Regions from separate parts of the Thioalkalivibrio sp. ALMg9 genome, predicted to be linked through region 4. Evidence: predicted binding sites of a transcription regulator. Region 4 holds the regulator's gene; each other region holds the start of a gene.
The links. Region 4 encodes FliA, which starts transcription of late flagellar genes. Its sites were predicted from a motif close to GCTAAAGTTNNNNNNNNNNCNGCCGATA; they were not measured.
Positions count from the first base shown of each region.

Region 1: the regulator FliA is predicted to act here: its motif matches at 1,722-1,749, upstream of F792_RS0113245 (methyl-accepting chemotaxis protein).
Region 2: the regulator FliA is predicted to act here: its motif matches at 1,844-1,871, upstream of F792_RS0112140 (flagellin).
Region 3: the regulator FliA is predicted to act here: its motif matches at 2,937-2,964, upstream of F792_RS0112960 (chemotaxis protein CheV).

Region 1 is NZ_AQYC01000009.1:876,302-880,589, forward strand. It holds gene F792_RS0113245 (methyl-accepting chemotaxis protein) at 1-1,656, opposite strand, end outside; gene F792_RS0113250 (DASS family sodium-coupled anion symporter) at 1,818-3,326, opposite strand; gene F792_RS0113255 (superoxide dismutase) at 3,488-4,069, shown strand; gene F792_RS0113260 (acetylornithine transaminase) at 4,173-4,288, shown strand, end outside.
Region 2 is NZ_AQYC01000009.1:646,716-651,003, reverse strand. It holds gene cobS (adenosylcobinamide-GDP ribazoletransferase) at 1-534, shown strand, start outside; gene F792_RS0112150 (hypothetical protein) at 546-755, opposite strand; gene F792_RS0112145 (YIP1 family protein) at 870-1,496, shown strand; gene F792_RS0112140 (flagellin) at 1,951-3,189, shown strand; gene F792_RS15060 (flagellar protein FlaG) at 3,221-3,688, shown strand; gene fliD (flagellar filament capping protein FliD) at 4,238-4,288, shown strand, end outside.
Region 3 is NZ_AQYC01000009.1:819,732-824,019, forward strand. It holds gene flgB (flagellar basal body rod protein FlgB) at 226-633, opposite strand; gene F792_RS0112955 (protein-glutamate O-methyltransferase CheR) at 850-1,665, opposite strand; gene F792_RS0112960 (chemotaxis protein CheV) at 1,870-2,808, opposite strand; gene flgA (flagellar basal body P-ring formation chaperone FlgA) at 3,331-4,008, shown strand; gene flgM (flagellar biosynthesis anti-sigma factor FlgM) at 4,148-4,288, shown strand, end outside.
Region 4 is NZ_AQYC01000009.1:509,989-514,276, reverse strand. It holds gene F792_RS0111520 (chemotaxis protein CheA) at 1-964, opposite strand, end outside; gene F792_RS0111515 (protein phosphatase CheZ) at 1,009-1,785, opposite strand; gene cheY (chemotaxis response regulator CheY) at 1,881-2,261, opposite strand; gene F792_RS0111505 (RNA polymerase sigma factor FliA) at 2,303-3,070, opposite strand; gene F792_RS0111500 (MinD/ParA family protein) at 3,067-3,891, opposite strand; gene flhF (flagellar biosynthesis protein FlhF) at 3,878-4,288, opposite strand, start outside.

The DNA.
Region 1 (4,288 bases), 370 kb from region 4:
CTCGACACTCTCGTGGGCCTTGGAACGCCCATCTTCCATCGCCTGCACCGCCTCGCGCGTACCGCTCTGGACCCGCTCGATCATCTGCTGGATCTCGTGCGTCGAGTCCTGCGTCCGGCTGGCCAGGGTGCGTACCTCGTCGGCCACCACGGCGAAGCCGCGGCCCTGCTCGCCAGCGCGGGCCGCCTCGATCGCGGCATTCAGCGCCAGCAGGTTGGTCTGGTCGGCAATGTCGCCGATCACCTCGAGGACCTTGTTGATCTGCTCGGCATCCTGCGACAGCCGGGTGACCACCTCGGCCGCATTGTCGACCTGCCTGGACAGGCCGTTGATCGCGGTGACCGTCTTCTGCACCACCTGCTGTCCGGCCACGGCGTCCTGGTCCGTAGCCTGGGCGGCCGCCGCCGCATCCGCGGCATTGCGGGCGACTTCCTGCACGGTGGCGGTCATCTCGTTCATCGCGGTGGCGACCTGGTCGGTCTCCGCCTTCTGACGGCGCACCTGCTCGTTGGTCTCCTCGCTGGTCGCGGACAGCTCGTTGGACGCCGCAGCGACCTGATCGGAACCCGCCGCCACTTGCTGGATCAACACGCGAATTTTCTCGACAAAGCGGTTGAACACCACCGCCAGATCGCCCAGCTCGTTCCGGCCGGACACCTCCAGCTGGCGCGTCAGGTCACCCTCGCCACTGGCGATGTCGTCCAGACGCTCCACCGTCTGGCACAGCGGGCGCACGATGCTGCGGGTCAGGAACCAGGCCAGCAGCGCGCCCAGAACCACCGCGATCACGCCGACCATGACCACCGTGCCGGTGGCGTTGCGGGTCATGGTCACGTAGGCGCTGCGGTCCACCATCAGTTCCAGCACACCCACCGCATCGCCGGAGAAATCGCGCACCGGCCGGGCAATCACCGCCATCGGCTCGCCCTGGTAGGTCACGTTGCGCACCAGACGCTCGCCCTGGAGCACTTCGCGCATCTCGGCCGCATTGAAGGTCGCTTCGCCTTCGATGGTCCCGCCAAAGCGGTTGAACCGTCCCTCATCGCGCAGGTAGAGCGCGACCGGCGCTCCCAACTCCTCGGTGAACTGCTCGAAGAAGGGGTCGCCGAAGGACAGCCCGAACTCCACCGAACCCACGTGCTCCCCGTTGTGAGCGATCGGGACCACGCCGCGGATTCCCAAGCCGGCCACGCCCTCTTCCAGGCCCGAGATCGGGGCCCGGCGGTCGTTGGTGTCGACGACCGTCTGGCGAAAACCGGACAGGTCATCGCCATAACGATCCGGGCGATGCACGCGCAGGAAGGAGGTCGCCGGCGGCGTGTGGAACTGATACTGGCGCACGCCGTAATCGGCGCTCAGGGACTCGAAACTCGGAACGGTCAGTGCGGCCAACCGATCGCGATCCCCATTGGCCATGGCCTCCTGCACATCCGGGATGCGCGCCACGGTCTCCGCCATCGCGGTCGCGCGCGCCGACTCCTGGTCCAGCCGGTCCAGCAACTGGCCAGCCAAGTCGTTCAGCTCACGCTGCTCCGCCCTGTCCGCCATCGTACCCAGGGCATTCATCACCACGACCAGGGTCAGCACCACGGCGAGGACCACCACGCCGATGATGCCCACCATGAGCCGTACGCCAATTCGAATATTGTTGAACATGTCTGTGCGTCCTTCGGTCCGCCGGTCAGCGCCAGCTCGCAAAATAATGGGCCGTTCGCCCTCCCTAGCGGCGGCGAATCCTAGAACTTGAGCATGGAAGGCTTTTCATCCCCACAAGAACGTCGGGGACACGGCCATCACAGAACGAATCCGCGCAGCAGCTACAACAGCAGGGCCTCGGCGAAGACGTAGACCGCCAGGCTGATCAGCACCAGCGCCACCACGGAAAGCAGTGCCCCGCCCCGCACCATGTCCAGCACCTGCAGGCGGTTGCTGGCGAACACGATGGCATTCGGCGGGGTCGCCACCGGCAGCATGAAGGCCACGGAAGCGGCAAAGGCGACGGGTAGTGCCAGCATCAGTACCGGCACGTCCATGCTCAGCGCAAACGCGGTGACCAGGGGTAGCAACGTCGCGGCCGTGGCCGTATTGCTGGTTACGTGGCTCAGCGTCATGGTCAGCAACACCACCCCGGCCATGATCAGGATCAGCGGCCAGGTCTGCGCGATCACCAGGGCATCGGCCGCCAGCTCCGCCAGACCACTGGACTCGATGGCCGCCCCCAGGCTCAGGCCGCCTCCGACCAGCAGCAGAACGCCCCAGGGCAGCTCGCGGGTGTTGTCCCAGGCCAACAACCTGCGCTGCCCCATGGAACCCGAGGGGATCAGGAACAACAAGCCGGCGCCCAGGATCGCAATGCCGGCATCGGTCAGCGAGATGGGCAACCAGCCCTCCAGCAGCGGCCGTGTCAGCCAGGCGAGCGCGACCAGCACGAACACCGCCGCCACGCGCTTCTCTGCGGTCGACCAGCGCCCGACCGTGGCGCGCTGCTCGTCCAGCAGGGCGCGCAGGCCGTTCAGTTCTATCCGGTGCACCGGGAACACCCAGCGCGTCAGCAGCCACCACGCGAGGGCCAGGAGGATCGCCGCCAGCGGCAGGCCCAGGGTCATCCACTCCAGAAACCCGATCTCCATCCCGTGGCGATCCCCGAGATAGGCCGCGGTCAGGGCGTTCGGCGGCGAGCCGATAATGGTCGCCATGCCCCCGATGTTTGCGGCAAAGGCGATCCCCAGCAACAACGCCAGGGCCGGGCGCCGCGACTCCGCACTCGCCCCCGGCCCCTGTGGCGATGCACCACGTTCAATCAGGCCCAGTACCGACAGGGCGATCGGCAGCATCAGCGCCGCGGTCGCGGTATTGCTGACCCACATGGACAACCCGGCCGTGGCCAGCATGAAGGCCCCGACCAGGGCGTGCAGACGATTCCCGGAACGGGCCACGATCGCCAGCGCCATGCGCCGGTGCAAATCCCAGCGTTGCACCGCCAAGGCGATCGCAAAGCCACCCATGAACAGGAAGATGATCGGGTTCGCGTAGGGCGCGGTCGCGTTCTCCATGGAGGTGATGTCGAGGACAGGGAGGATCGCGATCGGCAGCAGCGCCGTGACCGGCAGCGGCAACGCCTCGCTGATCCACCAGGTCGCCATGAACAGCGTCAGCCCCAGCACCCACCAAGCGGCCGGATCGAACCCCGTCGGCGCTGGCACCAGCAGGAACAGCACAAAGATCGCCGGGCCCAGCATCAGGCCGATCCGGGCGCGCCAGTCCACCGTCGAGCCCTTCGCCACCGCCGCTTCGCCTTCCTGCCCCGTCTCGTCGGTATCCGCCATGCGCCTCGTCTTGTGGGAAATCCGCCGGGGTGAAAACCAACCGGCATCATCGGGAATTGCATCGCCCGGGCAACGTGACTATCGTTAACCCGTTATGCGTCGCTCCCGGTTCGGGTGCGACGCCGCCTCAGTTTCTCACGACACCGTACAAGGAGTCTTTCATGGCCTACGAACTGCCCGATCTGCCCTACGCCAAGAACGCGCTGGAGCCGCACATCTCCGCCGAGACGCTGGAATACCATCACGACAAGCACCACGCGACCTACGTGACCAAGCTGAACGGCCTGTTGCCGGGTTCCGAGTTCGAAAATGCCTCGCTGGAAGACATCATCAAGAAGGCCCCGGCCGGCGGCATCTTCAACAACGGCGCCCAGGTCTGGAACCACACCTTCTACTTCAACTGCATGGCCCCGAACGCCGGCGGCGAACCTTCCGGCAAGCTCGCGGACGCGATCAACAGCGCCTTCGGTTCGTTCGATGCCTTCAAGGAGAAGTTCAACGAATCCGCCGTCGGCAACTTCGGTTCCGGCTGGACCTGGCTGGTGCAGAACAGTGATGGCTCGGTGGAGATCGTCAACACCTCCAACGCCGCCAACCCGCTGCGCGACGGCAAGACCCCGCTGCTGACCTGCGACGTCTGGGAACACGCCTACTACATCGACTATCGCAACGCGCGCCCGAAGTACCTCGAGAACTTCTGGGCCGTGGTCAACTGGGACTTTGCTGCCCAGCAGATGAAGTAAACCCCAAAGGGTTTATATACTAGGCGCCTTTGGCCGCATGATGCGGCTGCGCCTTTCATCGAGCCGGCGGTCCTCCGCCGGCTCTTTGGTTTCGGAGAACCCAATGAACGACGCCCTGCAGAACACCTACAAGCGCCTGCCCGTCGCCTTTGAACGCGGCGAAGGCGCCTGGCTGTGGGACACCGACGGCAAGCGCTATCTGGATGCCCTGTCCGGCAT
Region 2 (4,288 bases), 140 kb from region 4:
CTGCACCTGGACGGGCTGGCGGACACGGTGGATGCCAGGGTTGGCAGCCATCAGGACCCGGAACGGGCCCAGGCCATCATGAAGGATCCGACCAGTGGCCCGATGGCCGTGGCAGCGCTGATCCTGGTCCTGCTGATCAAGTTCGCAGCCCTGGTAACCGTGGTGGAGACGGGTGCCTGGATCGCGTTGCTGGTCGCCATCGTGCTGGGGCGCGCGGCACTCACCGGGCTGTTTGTGCTGGTGCCCTACGTGCGGGAGCAGGGCCTGGGGGCCGAGATGGCCGCACACTTGCCACGCAGTCCCGCCCAGATGGTGCTGATAGCCACCGGTGTGCTGATCCTGCTACTGGCGCTGGTCACCGGCGTTTGGGGCCTGATCCTGGGCCTGGCCGTTGCGCTGGCGTCGGTATTCGCCATCGCCGCCTTCCTGCGTCGCTGGCTCGGCGGCTTCACCGGCGACACCGCCGGCGCCGCCCTGGAACTGGTGGAGGTGGTGGCGATTACCGTCATGGCGTTAGTGCTCGCCCTGCATTAGGGAGCTGCCGCTCAATGAGGCGGGGTGTTCCCCATCGCCTTGTCCAGCAGCGCCAGACCTTCTTGCTCCCGACCCTGACCACGCTGGGCGCGCACCTGGAAACGGTGCTCGGCATCGTGCTCCGCAATCATCAGCGTGGCCATTTCGTCGACAAGGCGGTTCACGCTGGTCCCGCGTTCGCGGGCCAACGCCTTCAGCCGTTCGTACTTGTCGTCCGGCAAACCGGTCGTCAATCGAGCCAATTCAGGGTCTCCGCGTTCAGGAGCAGATGATGCATGCCTGAAGCTAGAAAAATCTGTCATCGAATGGTCACGTAATTGCCACATACTTGGGTGATGACCGTTCCCGCGAAACTCAATCCGGCCCGCATGACCCTGCGTGCGCTCGTTAACCCGCTAGGGGCCTTGCGGGATGCGCGTGCAATCGACCCGGCCCCGCCTTGGTGGCAGACGTTCCTGGGGCTTGCCCTGCCGGTGCTGCTGGTGAGCGTAATCGCGAGTCAGTGGCTTTACCAGGTGATTCCGACGGGCCTGCCGCCGGAGGCCATGCCGGGCGCCTGGGGTTTCGGCGTCTACAGCGTGTTGGCGATGAGCATCGGGGTGCTGGGGATGGCCTGGTCCTCGCACTACCTGACCGAGCTGTTCCAGGGCTACTCGCACCCGGACCGTGCGATGCTCGCGGTCACGGTCGGGCTGTTGCCCGTCTGGGTCGGCAAGGTGGTCGCCGCGTTCCCCTGGCCCTGGGGCAACGGCATCGCCTTGTTGCTGATCCTGTACTCCCTCTGGCTGCTCTACTGGTCCCTGCGCGAGATCATCGGCCTGCGCCGCGGCAACCGGATCGGCCTGTTTGTGGCCACCATCTTCTGCGGCGCCTTCATCACCCTCATTTTCGGCTGGCTCCTGATGGACCTGATCCCCGGCGCCACCCCCGAACACCGCATCGGCACCACCTGGCTGATCTAGTCGGCTTCAGCCGTGGCAACCCGTGCCTGCCATCGCTACACGTATCGCCAAACCCATAACCCATAACCCGTCATCCCGGAAACCGCGAAGCGGTTATCCGAGATTTCCGCCGTAGGATGTGCAACAAACATCGGGGCGTTCCCGCGTGGGGAGACCCCGGCTCTCCGCTTCGTTCCAGCGGAGATGACGGGGAGGGGTGCGTTGCGGCCAGGATGACCCTGGGGCCACGGTGGGCGGGGTGCGGTCCGGATGATGGTTGGGCTTCGTTGCGTGGCGTTACGGTTTCGTGGCTGGATGAACCGGGGGCGGCAAGGAATTGCCGCGGGTTAAAAAAGTTTCGACGAAGGGCTAAAGGTTTCTGGGTGAGGGTCGTTAAGGCTTCTGAGAGCGGGGATCAACCCGTTCACCAGAACCGCCCGAGGCGGTGACGCAAGACTCTTACAGGAGAGCGATCATGTCCCAAGTAATTAACACCAACGTTCTTTCCCTGAACGCCCAGCGCAACCTGGGGAACTCCCAGGGCGCGCTGGCCCAGAGCCTGGAACGTCTGTCCTCGGGCCTGCGTATCAACAGCGCCAAGGACGACGCGGCCGGGCTGGCCATTTCCGAGCGTTTCAGCACCCAGATCCGCGGTCTGAACCAGGCGGTGCGCAACTCCAACGACGGCATCTCCTTCGCGCAGACCGCCGAAGGTGCGCTGAGCACGGTTGGTGACGCGCTGCAGCGTGCTCGCGAGCTGTCCGTGCAGGCCGCGAACGACTCCAACTCGGCCTCCGACCGTCAGGCGATCAACGACGAAGTGCAGCAGCTGATGGCCGAGGTTTCGCGTATTGCGAACAACACCGAGTTCAACGGTGGCCGGATCCTGGATGGCAGCGTGAGCGATCTATTCTTCCAGGTGGGAGCGAACCAGGGTCAGACGATTGCTGTCAGCGGGGTGGACTCACGGACGTCGAACCTAGGTGCGACCGAAGTCGCTGGTACGAACGGGCTGAGTCAGGAGAATATCAATGAGGACGGTATTGCGAGTATCTCCGATATCACCATTAATGGGGCTGACTTCGAGACGTTCACCGTTAAATTGGGACCTGACGCTGCCGATACAGAGGATGAAACCCCGGAAACCCAAAGCCTTGAAGATGCGGTGAGGTTGATCAATACCCAAATTCAGAATCAGGTCGCAGACGGTGGCGACGATGCCTTGGCGATTGCCAATGCGAACCTTCAGGCTTCTCTGCGGGTCGACAACGAAGGCAACACGACCATTGCTGTGACTTCCGCGTTTGGCACCGAGGATCTGACTGTTACCGGCGGGGAGGTAACGCTGGTTGACGTTACCGATACCGTAGATCTGTTCGCGGGTGCCGAAGCTGAAGATGTGAACCTTAACGCCATTGATGTGATCACCCGTGAAACTGCGACTCAGGCTATCGGTGCGCTGGACGGGGCGCTGAACCAAGTCAACAGCCTGCGTGCGGAGCTGGGTGCGGTTCAGGTGCGCTTCGAGTCCACCATTGACAACCTGCAGGTCAGCTCGGAGAACCTGTCTGAAGCCCGTTCGCGCATCCGGGATGCGGACTTCGCGGCCGAGACGGCCGAGCTGACCCGCGCCCAGGTGCTGCAGCAGGCGGGTACCTCGGTGCTGTCGCAGGCCAACGCCGTTCCCCAGAACGTGCTGGCCCTGCTGCAGTAAGCTCGATCACTCGGGTTCGGGTTGAGGGTGGATGGCGAGAGCGCCATCCACCCCATCTGAAGAGGACAGCGATATGAGTGATGGAATCGGCAGTATCACATCACCGCTGGTTGCAGTGAACCCGCGCGGGGGCGAGGGGGCGAAAGCGCCCGGCTTCAGCGTGGGTCTTGTTCGTGGCGAGGGGCGGCCGGAGGCCGTGGCTCGTTCGGACAGTAGTTCGGAATCAACGGCTCGCCGTTCCACCGGACCGGCGATCGAGGCCATGGACATGGCCGAGGTCAATCAGGTGGTCGAGTCGATCAATTCCTATCTGCAATCCACCAAGCGGGCGCTAGAGTTCAGCGTGGACGACAGCAGCGGCCGCACGGTGATTACGGTGATGGATGGAGAACGCGAACAGGTGATTCGTCAGATTCCACCGGAGGCCGTATTGGCCCTGGTGGAACAGTTCCAGAGCGAGCAAGAGCTTTCCGGGACGGGTTTGGCGGACAAGGCCTGACGGTCTTATCCAGACTGCACCTTAACGCGGTATTTTTCATTGAGCCGGATCCGGTAATGGGTCCGGCTTTTTTCGTTGGGTCAGCGGCAGCCGGCCGCAGATTCATGTGCCGCGGGCCTCTTTCCCATCGTCTGCGCTTGCAGCGCCTTCGCCGCCATCCGGGGCACAGCCCCTTGCCTTCATGCCGCCCTAACCCCCGTTATGGTCATCCCGGGCGTAGCGCAGCGGAGAGCCGGGATCTCCTCCGTCGGAATGCCTCGACGTCTGTGCCACCTTCACGGTTTCCGGGATGACGGGGTCGCGGTCGGGGTCTGGGTCGGATGGACGTATTGGGACCAGGTTATCCCGGTTGCTTCGCTTCGCTTGCAATCACGGAGGAAGGTGGTGTTGGGACAGGGCAGACGGCTGGACCGAAGAGGGACGCCGGTGAAGGCTGGCTTTGACCGGTTTTTTCTTCGGTGGGCTCAAGATTTGGGCTAGGCTGTCGTTGTATACGCTATAGCGCGTGCAAAGGGTCCGAGACGTCGGACACCAAGGAGAATAACGACCATGGCCATTAGTGCGTTAGGTGTAGGATCGGGGCTCGATCTGAATCAGATT
Region 3 (4,288 bases), 310 kb from region 4:
GCGCGGTGACTGCCGTGCAGTCATTCTGCACAAAGGAACCGCAACGCCGTTCCCGCGCAAAAGCGGCCGAGCCCCTACTTTCCATGACTTGCGGGGGTTGGCACCCCAGGTTCCCCGATCCTGCGTTGCGGCACTTGCCGGTAGAACCACTACCGGCTGCGCACCGCGCCTTGGCTCGGAAAACCTGGGGTACCAACGCGAGTGTGTACATTAATCAGTGTTTCCTTAACGATCGCCCCGCAGGGCTTCGCGGATGCCGGAGACCCGGCGATTGAGGAATTCCAGACTGCTCTGGTACTGCACCGCGTTCTCGGCAAAGGCGGCCCGCTCCATCTGCGGGTCCACCGTGTTGCCATCCAGCGACGCCTGCGAGGGGACGCGGTAAAGCGCCTCGACCTGCCCGTTCATCGCGCCGGCGTTGGGGTCGAGATGCGCCGCCTGACTGCGCGCCATGGGCAAGGTGTTGCCGCCGCCGGCCGCGGATTCGAGCACCGCACGAAAATCGATATCCCGCGCCTTGTAGTTCGGGGTATCCGCGTTGGCGATGTTGGAGGCCAGCAGCTCCATGCGCTGCGCCCGCACATTCACCGCCTGCGGAGAAATACCCATCGCCTTGTCGAGAGAGAGACTCATCGCTTCCGTCCTGTCCGCCCGTGGCGGACCCTCGCTTGGAGAACGGGGCGCACCGATTGCGACCCTTCGCAGGGGGACTGAAGCAATCGTTATGCCATTCTCGAGCGGCGTGCCGCAGGGGCGCAGGCACAGCGGGCAGCCAGGGGAAGGGATGGAACGACTCGCCGCCCGCATTGCACGGGCGTTCCCGGGAATCAGCCCCGGGGCTGGATTACGTCAGGACTTCAGACGAAGTACCGAGCCGTACTCGGTTCGTACGGTCTCGAAAGCCTGGGTATAGGGCCCTGCGGTCTCGGAAGCGCCAAGAAACAGATACCCGCCCGGATTCATCTGCCGGGCGATAGCGTCAAGAACCTGTCGCTTGGTGTCGCCCGAGAAATAGATCAGCACGTTGCGGCAGAACACCAGGTCGAACTTGCCCAGCGCCGCATAGCTGTCGATCAGGTTGAGCTTCTGAAAGCGACAGCGCCGCTGCACATCCGGGATCACCTTGTGGCCATCCGCGACGGTCTCGAAGAAGCGCGCGCGCCGGCTCTCGCTGAGCCCGCGCACGATGCTCAGGCCGTCGTACACGGCCCGCCGCGCATCGTCCAGGATCTTCTCTGACAGGTCCGTGCCCAGAATGGAGACCGGTACCTTCCGGGCCGGCCGCGACTCCTCCCATTCCGAGACCACCATCGAGATCGTATAGGCCTCCTGCCCACTGGAGCAGCCCGCGGACCAGACCTTGATGCTGCCTCCCTTCGCGGCCAGTTCCGGCAGCAGCACGTGGCGCAGGATCTCGAACGGAAAGCCATCGCGGAACCAGGACGTCTCGTTGGTCGTCATCGCATCGATCACGCGGGTGCGCAGGCGCGGATTCGGGGCCTGCCGCATCGCATGCAGCAGTTCCGGGACGCTCTTGAAGTCGAACTCGTCGAGCAGCCGCGACAGACGACTGGAAACCAGGTACTGGCGGCTGTCACCCAACACCAAGCCGCAGCAGTCCTGCAGGAAGCGGGAGAACTCCTCGTAGTCGCGGGAATCGATCACCGAGTCATCCCTGAGCGCTGTCCATCGTGATTAGGCATCCTGATGACGAATCCTTGACCGGGGCCGCTTGGCCGGAAAACCGGGGTGATCCCGAAGATCGGATCGAGTATACGGCGTCGCGCGCATGGCACCATACACACCGACTTCCGGCCACCCGTCGCCGCTCCGGGCTTGCCGGGCGGCGACGCGGTTCCGCCCGACCGGTCATTCGGCCTGCTGACTCTCGCGCCCGGTCTGATCCAGTACGGCATTGGCCAGCTCATCGGGATTGAACTTGGAGAGAAAGGCATCCGCGCCCGCGCGCTTGACCATGTCGGTATTGAACTCACCGCTCAGCGAGGAGTGCAGCAGCACCTTCAGGTCCTTCAGCGCGGTGTTGTCCCGGATGCGCGCGGTCAGGGTGTAGCCGTCCATGCGTGGCATCTCGATATCCGAGATCACCATCTCGATCTGGTCACCCACCGGCCCTTCCGCGGCCTTCTGTTCAAGGAAATCCAGTGCCTCCTGGCCATCCTTGAAGACGTCGTATTCGAAACCGAGGCCCTTGATCGCGCCCTCGATCTGCTTGCGCGCCACCACCGAGTCATCGACGATCACGACCTTGCGCCCGCTGGCCTCTCTGGCGTTCTCGCGGATGGATGGCGAGACCTCGCTGGGCAGCGGATTGACGATGGAGAGCACCCGTTCGACGTCGATGATCTCGACCAGCTTGTTGTCGATCTCCGTGACGGCCACGAGGAAGGATTCGCGCCCGGTTCCGCGCGGGGGCGATTTCACATCCTGCCAGTTCACGTTGACGATGCGATCCACCGCCGACACCCAGAAGCCCTGCACCGAACGATTGAACTCGGTGACCACCACTTTCTGCTCCCCGTTGTCGACCGCCCCGACGGCGCCACGCAGGCCCATCGCTCGCGCCAGGTCAATGATCGGCACGGTACCGCCACGCAGCGACGCCACCCCGCGCACCACGCTCATGGAGCCGGGAATCTGACGCAGCGGTGGCGACGGAATCACCTCGCGGACCTTGAAGACATTGATCCCGAAGGTCTGCGACCCGCCCAGATGGAACAGCAGCAGCTCCATGCGGTTCTGCCCCACCAACTGGGTTCGCTGATTCACATCGTCAATGAATTGACTCATCGTGCCGCTCTCCTTGCCCCGATTGCTCTAGGCACCGGACAGGCCTCAAAGGCCAAGTGTGCACCGCGCAACCCCGGCCTGTCATTTGCATTCGCGCGCATGCGCCTGCTGGCGCCGCCTCATGGTGATAACGGCCGCCCGCGACGGGCCTTGAATGCACGCGTGGCGCCGGATGATCAGTCATTGGCACGACATCTGCATGTTTTTGCGTACTGAAACCGCACGCGATTCGCTCGACAACGACGCAAGATCCGTCAAACCCGAGCCATTCGCGCACAGTCCGACGCCCGCACCGACCTGGCTGCGCAGGACAGGACAAAACAGGACCGCGACATGAACCAGCGCCGACACATTTCAGAATTTTCTTCCGCTTCCAGGGAGACGCTGATCCGTTCGCTCGTTCGCGTTGGGGCCCTCTTCGTTCCGGAAAAAGGCGGCCGGTCCGGTGCCTCGCCAGCGAGCGCAATCGACTCGAGCGCAAACGTGCGAACCCTTCCGCGTCTCCTTGCCGGAGTCGCCCTCTTGTTCACCCTGGTGCTGCTGTCTACCAGCGTCCGGGCCGAAGTGCACCCGGTTGACGACATCCGTCACGCCGCCGAGCAGTTCCTGATTCAGGAACTGGGCGTTACCGATAGCGAGGAGGATGTTTCCATCGAGATTGGCCAGCTCGACAAGCGTCTGCGCCTCGTCCCCTGCACGGACGGCCTGGAAGCGCGTTTCCCACCCGGCGGGCGGCGTGACGGCAACACCGCTGTCCATATCCAGTGTGCCGGCCCGGTGACCTGGCAGTTATACGTGCCGGCAACCGTCGAACGTTACGCCGAAGTGCTGGTTGCGAACCGCACCCTGCCGCGCCAGCACACCCTCTCGGCGGGCGACCTGCGTTTCCAGCGAATCGAGACCTCGCGCCATGCCGGCAGTTATCATGAGGAAAAGAATGCCCTGATCGGCCAACAGACCCGCCGCAGCATCCGCCCGGGTCAGATCATCGGCACCCAGCACGTGAGCCCGCGCGAGATCATCAGTCGCGGCCAGCGGGTTACCATCCTGGCAGAGAACGGCTCGATCGCCATCCGCATGCAGGGCGAAGCGCTGGAGAACGGGACGCTCGGCGAGCGAATCCGCGTCAAGAACGCATCCTCCGGGCGCGTCGTCGAAGGCGAAATCCAGGCCTCCGGCCACATCCGGGTAGCGCTTTGAGGCCTCGCCACACCAGGCACGCCGATGATTTTCGAAGCGGACTGTGAAGCCCGTTACACTTTTCCGCCCCCGGGGCCTACAGTTTCAGCACCGCTGGCCGTAAACAATTGCAGCACAGTTACAACGACAGGAAGGCATCATGGATATCAAGGGCCTCAACACGAACAGCCTGCGCCCCGACAGCCAGAATCCCGGGGTAAAGGGTCGCGACGAGTCCGGCAACACGACGAGCCGTGCGCCGGCCTCCAGTAACGCATCGGCGCCAAACAATGATTCGGTC
Region 4 (4,288 bases):
CGACATGCTGCGAACGCAGCATGCTCAGCCGGTTTCGTACCAGAACCAGCTCGCCCACCAGGTTCATGATCTCGTCCAGGCGCTCGGTATCCACACGCACGGAGGTCTCGCCCTGCGGAGCCGAGCGCCCACCGGCCTCGGCCCCGCCGGCGCGGGCACTACCGCCGCCCTGCCCACCGGCGGCCGCCGGTTCCGGCGTTACCGCTTTTTCCGGCTCGGGCGCCACGGCCGCGGGCTCGGTCGGCAGTGGATCCGCAGGGTCGTCCGCAGCCGGTTCGGGCATTGCCGGACCTCCGCCCTTGGCCTGCAACTCGTCCAGCAAATTCTCGAACTCGTCGTCGCTGATCAGATCACCGCCCGAGTCTTCGCTGGCCCCGGCGTCGCCCGGCACGGCCGCGTCCACGGGTGCCGGGGCCCCGTCACCATGCAACGTATCCAGCAGGGCCTCGAACTCGTCGTCCGTGATCTCCTCCCCGCCGCCCACCATGGCGTCGCCGGGGGCCGAGGCCTGTGGCTCGGGGACGGGCTCCGGTTCAGGCGCGGGCGGCGCCCCGGCGGTATCTCCGGCGACGTCTTCGTTTTTTGCCATGCGCCGCAGGTCCTCGACCACCGCGGCATCGGCGGGGGTCGGGTCCACTCCGGAGCGCAGATCCCCGAACATGACGTTCAGGGAGTCCAGCACGCGGAGCATGGTGTCCATCAGATGGCTATCGGCACGGCGTTCGCCGTTGCGCAGCAGATTGAAGACGTCCTCGGCGTGATGACACACCGTCACCAGCGCATCCAGGCTCAAGAACCCGGCGCCCCCCTTGATGGTGTGGAAGCTTCGAAAGACCGCATTCAACAGATCCCGGTCGTCCGGGTTCTGTTCCAGGTCGATGAGTTGCTCGTTGAGCCCCTCCAGCAGTTCCCCGGCCTCGATCAGGAAGTCCTGAAGGATTTCGTCATTGGGGTCGATGGCCATTCAGTCTCTCCGGTCCCGTGGCGCCAGTCGTATGGGGGGCACTGCTAGAAGCCCAGGCTTGATAGCAGATCGTCCACCTCGTCCTGTCCTTGAACGACATCTGCGCTGGAATCTTGAGTCTTTGGCACACTGGGGCCGTGACCCTTGCGGTCCGCCTCGCGGTCTTCTTCGCCACGTTCCAGAGACGCTTCGGCCGCTTCGACCTGCTCCATGCGCCCGCTGGAGAGCCGAATCAGGGTAACGAGGTTCTCTTCGAGGTCAGTCACCAACTGGATCACCCGGCGAATCACCTGGCCGGTAATGTCCTGATAACTTTGCGCCATCAGCACCTCGGAGAGCAGCCGCCGCAACTCCTCGGCGTCCTCGCCCGCCTGCCCGAAGAAGCTGTCCAGCTCACGCGCGAAATCGCGGAATTCGTCCACCGAGAGCTGCCGGTTGCGAAACCGCGTCCATTTGGCGGTCAAGTCGGCCGCCTGCTGGCTGAACGACTCGGCGATCGGCAGGCTCGACTCGATGGCGCCCATCGTGGCGTGCGCGGCCTGCTCGGTCATGGTGACCACGTAGTTCAGGCGTTCCTTCGCATCCGGGATCTCCGCCTGCGTCAGCTCCACCAGACGCGAGTCCCCACGGAAACTCTGCAAGGCCTCGTGAAGGTCGCGCGTCAGCTTGCCCAGTTCATCGAAGAGCTCGCGGTCGTAAGGACGCGCAAGATCCTGCACCAGCGCGCGCGCCGCCGCGTCGTCGCCCGCCTCGAGCGTCTGCACCAGTTGTCGGGCCAGCTCGAGCTGGCCGTCGCGTGGGGGGTGTTCCTGTTCAGTCATGAGGAGCCTCTTGCTGGTACGGCGCCGAAGGAGCCGGGTCACGCCCACCCGCGCAAGCGAGACGGACGTCGTCCGTATTCACCACCGGGCGATCCTTAGCCCTGTGCTTCAATACGTTCGAAGATCTTGTCGATCTTTTCCTTCAGCGTTTCGGCGGTAAACGGCTTGACCACATAACCGTTCACACCCGCCTCCGCGGCCTCCACGATCTGGTCGCGCTTGGCCTCGGCCGTCACCATCAGCACCGGCATCGACTTCAGGTTGGCATCCGCCCGGACGGCCTTCAGCAGGTCGATGCCCGGCATGTTGGGCATGTTCCAGTCGGTAATCAGGAAGTCGAAATCACCATTTTGCAGCATCGGCAGCGCGGTGCTGCCGTCGTCGGCTTCCTGCGTATTATTGAAGCCAAGATCGCGCAAGAGGTTCTTGATAATGCGCCGCATCGTGGAAAAATCGTCCACGATGAGAATTTTCATTCCCTTGTCCACACGTCACTCCGGGATTCGTAAGGTGAGTTTTAGAATAACTGCAAAGCCGCGCCGTCTTCGAGCCACGACCCCATGCGCGCGCGCAGCCGAATGACCGCCTGGCTGCGAATCTGGCTCACGCGCGACTCGGTCACGCCCAGAACAGCCCCGATCTCGCGCAGATTCAGTTCTTCGGTGTAATACAGCGAAAGCACCAGGCGTTCGCGTTCAGGCAGATCCCCAAGGGCCTCGGCCAACTCCTCGCGAAACTCGCCAGCCTCAAGGCTACGCGACGGCGAGACTTCCTGCCCCTCGATCACGCGATCGGCCCCGTCATCCCCGCCACCCAGATCGTCCAGTGCAAACAGATGGGCCCCGGCGTGGTCCTTGAGCATGTCGTAATAGTCATCGATAGGCACGTCCAGCTCGGCCGCCACCTCGCTCCCACGCGCCGCACGCCCCTCGCGGGCCTCGACACTCTGGATCGCGGCGGCAATACGCCGGCTGTTGCGATGCACCGAACGTGGCGTCCAGTCACTGCGACGCAACTCGTCGATCATCGCACCGCGGATGCGGATTCCGGCGTAGGTGGCAAAGGTCGCCCCCTGCCCGCCCTCGAACTGCCGCGCCGCCTCCAGCAGACCGATCATGCCGGCCTGGATCAGGTCATCGACCTGGACCGAGGCCGGTAGACGGGCCATCAGGTGGTGCGCAATGCGATGCACCAGTTCAACGTGATCGGCAATCAGCTTCTCGTGTCCACCGGTCGCGGTGGACGTCGCCTGGTAGCCGGAAAGTCGATTACGCGTCGTCATCATGCGCTCTGCAGCATTCGTTCCACGAAGAACCCGACGCCCCCGTGGTCACCCCCACCGACTGGCCAGCGATCCACCGTGTGTGCCAGGTCGGCAAACGCCTTGCCGGCCGGACTGCCGGGATACTGCTGAACCACCGGCGCCCTTTTCTGCACGGCCTTGCGCAGATGTTCGTCCATGGGGATATAGCCGGCCAGGTCCAGGACCACCTCCGGCAGGTACTTGCCGCAGACGGTATTGAGTTTCTGCATCAGCCGCTCCGCCCCCTCGCGTCCGCTGACCATGTTCGTGACCATGCGGAAACGCCGCAGCCCGTGGTCACGATGCAGCACCTTGATCAGGGCATAGGCATCGGTAATCGAAGCCGGCTCGTCGCAGACCACCACCAGGGTCTCCTGTACCGCCCGGCAGAACGAAGTCACCGACTCCTGCAGGCCCGCAGCGGTATCCACGATCAGGACATCCAGCGGCTTGCGGTAGGCGCTGAAGGCATGGATCAGCCCTGCGTGCTCCGCCGGCGTGAGGTTCGCCATCGCCGCGATACCGGAGGCCGACGGGACCACCTTCACCCCGTCCGGCCCCTGGACCAGGACATCGTCCAGGCTGTCCACCGCGCCGGTCACCAGGTCGTGCAGGGTGCGCTCCGGGCGCATCCCGAGCAACAGGTCCACGTTGGCCAGGCCCAGATCCGCATCGAACAGCATCACCTCGCGGCCCAACCGGGCCAGGCCGACCGCCAGATTGACCGACACGTTGGTCTTCCCGACCCCGCCCTTGCCCGACGCGACCGCAATGACCTTCAACGGCTTGTTAGTGCGTGGCATAACGCCCCTTTCCAACCGGCTGAATCAGTTCCAGTGTGGCCGGCTCGGTCCCCTGCGCCGGGCGCAGAGGCGAGCGCGAGCGTCGCGGCGGTTCCATTTCGGCCAGCCGTTCGGCGGCCCAGGTCTCGCGGGCATTGCCACCCGCCCGCGCACCCTCGGCATCGTCGTCCAGTGCCAGGCGGGTCAGATACCCCGTATCAACCCGGTGAAAATCCTCGGCGATGCGCTGGCCATCGCTCACGAACCCAAGTCCCAGGTGCTGGTCCAGCAACACCGACAGGACCTCGCCCAGCTGTTCTGCCTCGTCCAGCTTGGTCAGCACCAGCGCCGAGGGATCCGCCTTGCGAAACGCCTCCAGCACCCGCCGCAACGTACTGCCCTGGGTCGTGGCCGACAC